2 regions of the Dactylosporangium sp. McL0621 genome follow, and region 1 is predicted to be linked to the other one. Evidence: riboswitches for the same ligand, from Rfam matches in the RefSeq annotation. Region 1 holds a riboswitch; the other holds the start of a gene.

Region 1 (4,399 bases):
GGCCCGGCGGCGGTACCGCGGGCACGCCGGGCCAGCCGGATCAGCCGGTACTCCCCGGCCAGCAGCGGCGCCAGGCGCAGCGCGGCCAGGGCGCCGATCGCGAACCGGGGCGGGACCCGCAGGTGGGCGACGAGCGAGTCGGCGAGGTCGGTCGGGTCGATGGTGGCGAAGACCACGAAGCCGGGCAGCCCGACCGCGAGCAGCCGCAGCGCGTAGCCGACCGCGTTCGCGCGCACGTCGAGCCCGGCGAGGTGGGCGACGACCGGCGAGTCGCGGGCCCCGAGGAGCACCGTGAACAGGAAGATCCCGGTGGCGGAGAGCAGGATCGGCCAGCCCCGCCGCCACAGGGTCGCCGGCCCGAGCCCGGTGAAGGGCAGCAGCACCAGCAGCGCGCCGATGACGGTCAGCGAGGCGACCGGGTCGAGGGTGGTGACGACGGCCGCGGTGACCAGCAGCGCGGCGGCGAGCTTGGCGGTCGCGTCGCGGCGGGCGAGCCAGGTCATCGTCCCAGCTCCAGCCGTCGGTCGCCGATCGCCGCCACGAGCTGCGGGTCGTGGGTCACCAGCACCAGGGCCCGGCCCTCGTCGCGCAGGTCGGCCAGCAGGGTCACCAGCTCGCGCCAGGTCCGCAGGTCCTGCCCGAACGTCGGCTCGTCCAGGACCAGCACCCGCGGGGCGGCGGCGAGGGCGGTCGCGACGCTGAGCCGGCGCTGCTCGCCCCCGGAGAGCGTGAAGGGGTTGGCCAGGGCCAGGCGGTCGAGGTACAGCCGCTGGAGCAGCTCGTCGACCGTCGCCTCCGGCGCGCCCCCCAGGGCCAGTTCGGCCCGGACGGTGCTGGTGACGAACTGGTGCTCCGGGTTCTGGAACACCGAGCCGATCCGGGCGGCCAGGCTGCGCGCCCGCCAGCGGTGCGGCGGGCGGCCCGCGTCCCGGCCGGCCAGCGCGGCCGCGGCCACCACCCGCCCGCCGGACGGCCGCGTCAGGCCGCCGAGCAGCAGCGCCAGGGTGGTCTTGCCGGCGCCGTTGGGGCCCTCGACGGCGAGCGCCTGGCCCGCGAGGACGGCCTCGTCGACCGTGTTGGCGGTGTGCGGCAGGGCCAGCCGCTCGGCGGTGAGCAGGGCCTCGCCGGGGGCGGAGGCGGCCCGGCGGGACGGCAGCGGGGCGCCGGGGGTCCAGACGGCGCCCGCGTCGTCGCCGATCACGATCGTGCGGTCGACCAGGGGCAGGGCCTCGTCGACGCGGTGCTCGACCAGCACCAGGGTCGCGTCGAGATCCTGGATGACCTTGGCGATGGCGGTGCGGACGAGCTGCGCCCCGTCCGGGTCGAGGTTCGCGGTCGGCTCGTCGAGCAGCAGCAGCCCGGGCCGCAGCGCGATGACCCCGGCGATGGCCAGGCGCTGCTGCTCGCCGCCGGAGAGCTCGGCGGTACCGCGGCCGCGGTCATAGGGGAACCCGACGGCCGTCAGCGCCGCGTCGACCCGCGGCCAGATCTCGGACCGGGGCACGCCCCGGTTCTCCAGGCCGAAGGCGACGTCGTCGCCGGCCCGGCTCATCACGAGCTGGGTCTGCGGGTCCTGGAAGACGATCCCGGTCTCGCCGCGCGCCTGCCGCGCGGGGCGCCCGTCGAGCAGGACCTCGCCCTCCTGCTCGCCGGAGTCCTCGGCGAGCAGGCCGGCGAGCGCGGCGAGCAGGGTGGACTTGCCGGCCCCGGAGGCGCCCAGCAGCAGTACCCGCTCGCCGTGCTCGATGCGCAGGTCGAGGTGGCGGACCGCCCAGGCCTTGCGCCCGGCGTGCCGCCACCCGAAGTTCCTGAGCTCGACCGTGCTCACTCAGATTGCTACGCGTTCCCGCCCGGACGGGAACCGGTCCAGCACGCCCGTCCGCGCCAGCGCGCGCTGCAGCGCCCAGCTGCCGGCCCCGGCGACGACCGCGCCGCTGGCCACGACCAGCGCGGCGTAGGTCCACTTCTGCCCGGCGGTGAACGTGTCGCCGTAGTACACGCTCAGGTCGAACAGCGCCGCCCCGGCGCCGGACAGCGCGCCCGCGACGAGCGCATTGCCCAGCTTGTACCCGCGGTAGCCGGTCGCGGCGAAGCCGAACTCGCCGCCGATGCCCTGCACCAGGCCGGACACGACGACGGTGAGCCCCCAGGCCGAGCCGAAGAGCGCCGAGACGATCGCGGCCACGAGCTCGGTGTACAGCCCGGCGCCGGGCTTGCGGATCACGAGCGGCCCGAGGACCGCGGGGATGAGCCACACGCCGTAGATCACCGCGCGCCACGGCAGCGCGAAGCTGTCCAGCGCGTTCCACAGGTTGTTCCAGGCGTAGAACACCCCGGCGAAGGCGACGGCGATGATGGACGCGACGACGATGTCGACGGTCCGCCAACGAGTCTGCATTGTTGGATACCTCCCAGTTCAGGCGAACCAGAAGGAGACGCGACGCCGCACCGCCGGGGTACGGCGGCATGGCGTGCTGGCGTGAGGTGACCGAGCTCCCTGCGCTGGCATTACCCAGATCAGGTTCGAGGGTCTGCGGGGCCGGTTTGACGCGGCCGCCGCACTCTCAGCGCTGTGCGCTCCCCTGTCGGATGTGCAGTTGTTTCCCGACGGTAACAGTGAACGTCGTCTGCTCGTAGTCTCGGGTCATGAAAATCACGGCGCGCTCGCTCACGTTCGATGTGTTCGACGGCGGCCCCGAGGACGGCGAGCCGGTGCTGCTGCTGCACGGCTTCCCGCAGCACAGCGGCGAGTGGGCGGACGTCGCCCCGCGGCTGCACGCGGCCGGGCTGCGCACCTACGCCCTCGACCAGCGGGGCACCTCGCCGGGCGCCCGGCCCGCGGAGGTCGAGGCCTACCGGATCACCGAGTGCGCCCTGGACGTGGTCGCCGTCCTCGATGCGCTGGACATTCCGGCGGTACACCTGGTGGGGCACGACTGGGGCGCCATCTGCGCCTGGCACGTGGCGCTGCGGCACGCCTCCCGGGTGCGCACGCTCACCGCGGTTTCGGTGCCGCACCCGCACGCCTCGGCCTACGCGTACGCCAACGATCCGGACCAGAAGGAGCGCTCGGCGTACATCAAGCTCTTCCGGCAGCCGGGGAAGGCCGAGGAGGTGCTGCTGGCCGACGGCGGGCGGCGGCTGCGGGCAATCTTCGCCCCGCTGGCCCACGCCGACGCCGACGCCTACGTGCGGGCCCTGCTCGAGCCGGGCGCGCTGACCCCGGCGCTGAACTGGTACCGCGCGATGAGCCCCCTCGACCTGGTCGGCCTCGGCCCGGCGACGGTCCCGACCACGTATGTCTGGAGCGACGGCGACGTGGCGATCGGCCCGACGGCGGCCCGCGCCTGCGCCTCCTACGTCGCGGGGGACTACCGGTTCGTCCCGCTCGCCGGGATCAGCCACTGGATCCCCGATGAGGCGCCCGCCGAGGTAGCCGCGGCGATTGTCGGCATAGTCAACGCTACTCGCGGGTAATAACCTGGAGGTTCAGGAGCGTCCACCTGGGGGTGTCCATGGTTTCGACGTCGGTGCGCGCGGAACGCGAGGCGCGCAAGGTCATCGAGGAGAACCGCGAGACCGAGTGGAGGAAGCCCAGCTTCGGCAAGGAGCTCTTCCTCGGCCGGCTCCGCCTCGATCTCATCGACCCGCTGCCGGAGCTCGACCCCGCCGCCGAGGCCCGCGGCGTCGAGTTCCGCGAAAAGCTCACCGCCTACGTCGAGACCGTCGACGGGCAGCAGATCGAGCGCGACGCGCGCATCCCCGACGAGGTGCTCCGCTCCCTCGGCGAGCTGGGCGCGTTCGGGATGAAGATCGACCAGAAGTACGGCGGGCTGGGCCTGACGAACCTCGACTACTGCCGCGCGCTCATGCTCGTCGGCTCGGTCAACCCGTCCATCGGCGCGCTGCTGTCGGCGCACCAGTCGATCGGGGTACCGCAGCCGCTCAAACTGGTCGGCAACGACGAGCAGAAGCAGCGGTTCCTGCCGCGGCTGGCCGCCGGCGAGGTCTCGGCGTTCCTGCTCACCGAGCCGGAGGTCGGGTCGTACCCGGCCAACCTGCGCACCGCCGCGGTGCCCACCGAGGACGGCGACTACCTGCTCAACGGCGTGAAGCTGTGGGCCACCAACGGCACCCTGGCCACGCTGTACGTGGTCATGGCGCTGGTCCCGAAGAGCGAGGGTCACAAGGGCGGCATCACCGCGTTCGTGGTCGAGGCCGACGCGCCCGGTGTGACGATCGAGCGCCGCAACGCGTTCATGGGCCTGCGCGGCCTGGAGAACAGCGTGACCCGCTTCCACGACGTACGGGTGCCGGCGGCCAACGTCATCGGCGGCGAGGGCAAGGGCCTGCGCATCGCGCTGAGCACGCTCAACACCGGCCGGCTGTCGCTGCCGGC
Region 2 (4,399 bases), 430 kb from region 1:
GGCGGCCTTGGCGGCGTCCTCGGCGTCGAGGACGTCGCGGCCGAGCAGCACCGAGGCCTCGCGCAGGTTCGGCGTGACGACGGCGGCGTGCGGGAAGAGCAGGTCGAGGTACGCCCGCTCGGCGTCGGCGGTGAAGAGCCGGTCGCCGGAGGAGGCCACGAGCACCGGGTCGACGACCAGGCCCGGCAGCCGCGGCGCGAACCGAGCCACGAGCGCGACGGTCTCCGGGGTGGCCAGCATGCCGGTCTTCACGGCGGCGACGGGCAGGTCGTCGAGGACGGCCTCGAGCTGGGCCTGCACGAACCCCGGGTCGACGGCGGAGATGGCCCGCACGCCGACGGTGTTCTGGGCGGTGAGCGCGGTGATCACGCTGGTGCCGAAGACCCCGTGTGCGGCGAAGGTCTTGAGGTCGGCCTGGATCCCGGCCCCGCCCCCGGAGTCGGAGCCGGCGATGGTGAGCGCGACGGGCGGGTTCATGCGGTGAGGAGCTCCTTCACCAGGCGGCCCGGGTCGTCGGCGCGCATGACGGCACCCATCACGGCCACGCCGGCGGCGCCCTCGTCCAGGCAGTCGCGGACGCGGGCCGGGGTGTCGACGCCGCCGAGCGCGTAGACCGGCACGGGCGCGACCACCGCCATGCGGCCCAGGGCGGCCAGGCCGAGCGGCGGGCCGTACCCGGGCTTGCTGCGCGTGGCGAAGATCGGCGAGAGGGTGACGTAGTCGGCGGGGTCGTCGGCGGCCGCGAACAGCTCCTCGAGGCCGTGGCACTTGCACAGCTCGCCGTCCTCCTCCAGCAGCAGGCGGCCGCCGACCTGGTCGAGGCGGGTGCGCAGGGCCGCGGCGAGCTTGAGGCGGCGCCGCGGCGGGAGGTCGTGCTCGCGCAGGACCACCACCCGGGCCCCGCCGTCGACGGCGCCCGCGATCACCTCGTCCAGCGGGCGTTCGGCCTGCCGGCGGTCGGTGAAGACGATGAGGCCGGGCTCTACCACGGCATACCTCCGGTCGGGCTGGATGCGGTCGCGTGCAGGCGCCGGGGGATCCGCCCGGCCAGGTGGGCCAGTCGGCCGGCCCGCACCGCGAGGCGCATCGCCTCGGCCATGCGCGCCGGGTGCTCGGCCCGGGTGACGGCGGAGGCGAGCAGCACCCCGTCGCAGCCCAGCTCCATGGCGAGGGCGGCGTCGGAGGCGGTACCGATCCCGGCGTCGAGAATGACCGGCACGGTGACGAGCCGCCGGATCAGCGCGATGTTGTGCGGGTTGCGGATGCCCAGCCCGGAGCCGATGGGCGCGCCGAGCGGCATGACGGCCGCGCAGCCGGCGTCGGCCAGGCGCTGGGCGAGGATCGGATCGTCGCTGGTGTACGGCAGGACGACGAACCCGTCCTCGACGAGCCGGGCGGCCGCGGCGACCAGCTCGACGCCGTCGGGCAGCAGGGTCTCCTCGTCGCCGATCACCTCGAGTTTCACCCAGGCGGTGCCGAACGCCTCCCGGGCCAGGTGGGCGAGCTTGACCGCCTCGGTGGCCGTGTAGCAGCCGGCGGTGTTGGGCAGCACGCGTACCCCGCACCGCTCGACCACGCCGAGGAGCGAGGGCGCGGCCGGGTCGAGCCGGCGCAGCGCGACGGTGACGAGCGCGGTACCGCTGGCCCGGATCGCCGCCTCCAGGGCCGCGTGGCTCGTCGCCCCGCCGGTGCCGAGGATGAGCCGGGACGACAGCTCCACGCCGTCGAGCACAAGGGCGTCAACCACCCTGGACCGCCGTCAGCACCTCGACGTGGTCGCCGTCGGCCGGGCGCGTCTGCGCCCAGCGCGATCGGGGTACCACGTCACCGTTGAGGGCGACGGCGATCCCGCGCGGATCGTCTCCGGCGAGGGCGCGCACCACGTCGGCGACGGTGGTGCCGTCGGCGACGCTCGATGCGACCGCGTTGACCACGAGCTTCATAGGGCTCACTCCTGCCTCCCTGCGCCGGCATGACCCGGATCAGGTTCGACGGTCGGGGGCTGACAGCCCCCCTCTCAGCCCGGTCACACCGGACTCCCGTGGGGTACGTCTCCGACCATAACGCCGCCGACATGGTCAGGTAAAGCGCGCTGCCCCGAAGGCGCGAAGGTCGACCCCGGTCGCGCCGAGCAGCGCGAGGTCGGCGACGGCGGCCGCGGTGACCGGGGCCAGGAGCACGCCGTTGCGGTGGTGACCGGTGGCGACCAGCGCCCCGGACGGCGCCAGGCGGTCGATGACCGGGGCGTTGTCGGGCGTGCCCGGGCGCAGGCCGGCGAGGGTCTCGGCCAGCGCCAGCTCGGCGACGCCGGGCAGGAGGTCGGCGGCCGGGCGGAGCAGGTCCAGCACGCCGCCGGCGGTGACCGTGGTGTCGGCGCCGCGCTCCTCCTCCGTGGCGCCGACGACGAGCTCGCCGTCGGCGCGCGGCACGAGGTACACGTGCCGCCCCGCCGCCACCCCCCGCACGACGTGCCGCAGCAGCGGCTCGGCCCCCCGCAGCCGCAGCAGCTGGCCCTTCACGGGGCGCACCGGCAGCCCGGTCAGCGCGGCCGAGCCGGTGCCGTTGGCGACGATGATCACATCGTCCCGCAGCGTGGACAGCTCGGTGACGTCCCGCGCCTCGAACCGCACCGGCAGCGTGCGCAGGGCCCGCAGCAGCCGCCGCGGGTCGACCTGGTGGTCGCCGGGGGCGAGCGCGCCGCCGCGGACCCGCGGGGCGAGCAGCGGCTCGAGCTCGCGCAGCCCCCGGCCGGTGAGCGGCTCGATGGGGGTACCCGCGCGGCGGTAGAAGCCGATCAGCCGGTCGATCTCGGCCTGGTCGTCGGCGGTGAGCGCGACGAGGAGGGTGCCGTCGGTGCGGTACGCGATCGACGCCCCGGTCCGGGCCTCGACCCGCTCGGCGAACGACGGCCAGCGGCGCATCGACTCGAGCATCAGCGCCTGCAGCTCCTCCTCGCCGAACACGGCCTCGCCGGTGGGCGCGAGCATTCCGGCGGCGACCAGCCCGGCCCCGGCCGAGGGGTCGCGGTCGTACACCGTGATCGCTGCGGCGCCGCGCTCGACGAGCTCGAACGCGACGCTGAGGCCGATGATCCCGCCGCCGACGATCCCGAACGTCGTCATGCGGTGAACTCCAGGGCCGCGGCGTACGGGTCGGCGGCCCCGCTGACCGCGCCCACGACGGCGACGGCGTGCGCGCCCGCGGCGAAGAGCTCGCCGGCCCGGGCCGCGGTCACCCCGCCGATCGCCACCACCGGCACGCCTACCGCCTCGGCCACCGCGCGCACCCCGGCCGGCCCGATCGCGTCGGGCAGCCCGGTCTTCGTGGTGGTCGCGAACGCGGGCCCGACGCCGAGGTAGGAGGCGCCGTCGGCGACCGCCCGGCGCGCGGTCTCGGGGTTGCGGGCGGTGGCGCCGAGGATCGCGTGCGGGCCGAGCACGCGCCGGGCCGCGGCCACGGGCAGGTCGTCGGCGCCCACGTGCCCGCCGTCGGCCCCGGCCGCGAGCGCGATGTGCAGCCGGTCGTTGACCAGGCAGGTACGGCCCAGCTCGCGGCACATCGCCAGCACGCGCACGGTCAGCTCGTAGGCCTCGCGATCGGTGACGGCGTCCTCGGGCCGCACCTGCACGACGTCGAAGCCGGCCCGCAGTGCCGCCGCGACGACCTCCAGCGCGTTGCGGCCGGGCCGCGTATCGGTCACCAGATGCAGTCGTCCGATGGTTGGCATCGCGATAGCTTTTCAGACATGAAGCAAGTGCGACTCGGCCGGACCGGCCTGCAGGTCTCCGAAATCTGTCTCGGCATGATGAGCTACGGCAACCCCGCCATCCGCCCGTGGGCGCTCGACGAGGAGGGCGCCGACCCGTTCGTGCGCCGCGCCGCCGAGGGCGGGATCACGTTCTTCGACACCGCCGACGTCTACTCCGTCGGCGCCAGCGAGACCATCACCGGGCGTCTGCTGGCGAAGTACTTCACGCACCGCGACGACTACGTGCTCGCCACCAAGGTGCACGGCCGGATGAGCGAGGCCGCGAACGACGGCGGCCTGTCGCGCAAGCACATCCTGGCCGCCATCGACAACTCGCTGCGCCGCCTCGGCACCGACCACGTGGACCTGTACCAGATCCACCGCTGGGACGCGGAGACGCCGATCGAGGAGACGATGGAGGCCCTGCACGACGTCGTCCGCGCCGGCAAGGCCCGCTACATCGGGGCGTCGAGCATGTACGCCTGGCAGTTCTCCAAGGCCCAGCACCTCGCGCGCACCAACGGCTGGACGCCGTTCGTGTCGATGCAGAACCACTACAACCTGGTGTACCGCGAGGAGGAGCGCGAGATGCTCCCGCTCTGCGCGGACCAGGGCGTCGGCGTGATCCCGTGGAGCCCGCTCGCCCGCGGC

What was found. Region 1 has a riboswitch for thiamine pyrophosphate ahead of ACPPVO_RS53270 (ECF transporter S component). Riboswitches for the same ligand answer to the same signal wherever they lie in the genome.
Region 2: another riboswitch for thiamine pyrophosphate. It lies ahead of thiS (sulfur carrier protein ThiS); the one in region 1 lies ahead of ACPPVO_RS53270 (ECF transporter S component).

What each region holds. Positions count from the first base shown of each region.
Region 1 is NZ_CP188259.1:11,248,295-11,252,693, reverse strand. Features, by position in the region: gene ACPPVO_RS53280 (energy-coupling factor transporter transmembrane component T family protein) at 1-503, opposite strand, end outside; gene ACPPVO_RS53275 (ABC transporter ATP-binding protein) at 500-1,828, opposite strand; gene ACPPVO_RS53270 (ECF transporter S component) at 1,829-2,398, opposite strand; TPP riboswitch at 2,477-2,594, opposite strand; gene ACPPVO_RS53265 (alpha/beta fold hydrolase) at 2,647-3,477, shown strand; gene ACPPVO_RS53260 (acyl-CoA dehydrogenase family protein) at 3,531-4,399, shown strand, end outside.
Region 2 is NZ_CP188259.1:10,814,576-10,818,974, forward strand. Features, by position in the region: gene thiD (bifunctional hydroxymethylpyrimidine kinase/phosphomethylpyrimidine kinase) at 1-477, opposite strand, end outside; gene ACPPVO_RS51195 (thiamine phosphate synthase) at 474-989, opposite strand; gene ACPPVO_RS51200 (thiazole synthase) at 983-1,747, opposite strand; gene thiS (sulfur carrier protein ThiS) at 1,740-1,943, opposite strand; TPP riboswitch at 1,943-2,053, opposite strand; gene thiO (glycine oxidase ThiO) at 2,079-3,122, opposite strand; gene thiE (thiamine phosphate synthase) at 3,119-3,727, opposite strand; gene ACPPVO_RS51220 (aldo/keto reductase) at 3,746-4,399, shown strand, end outside.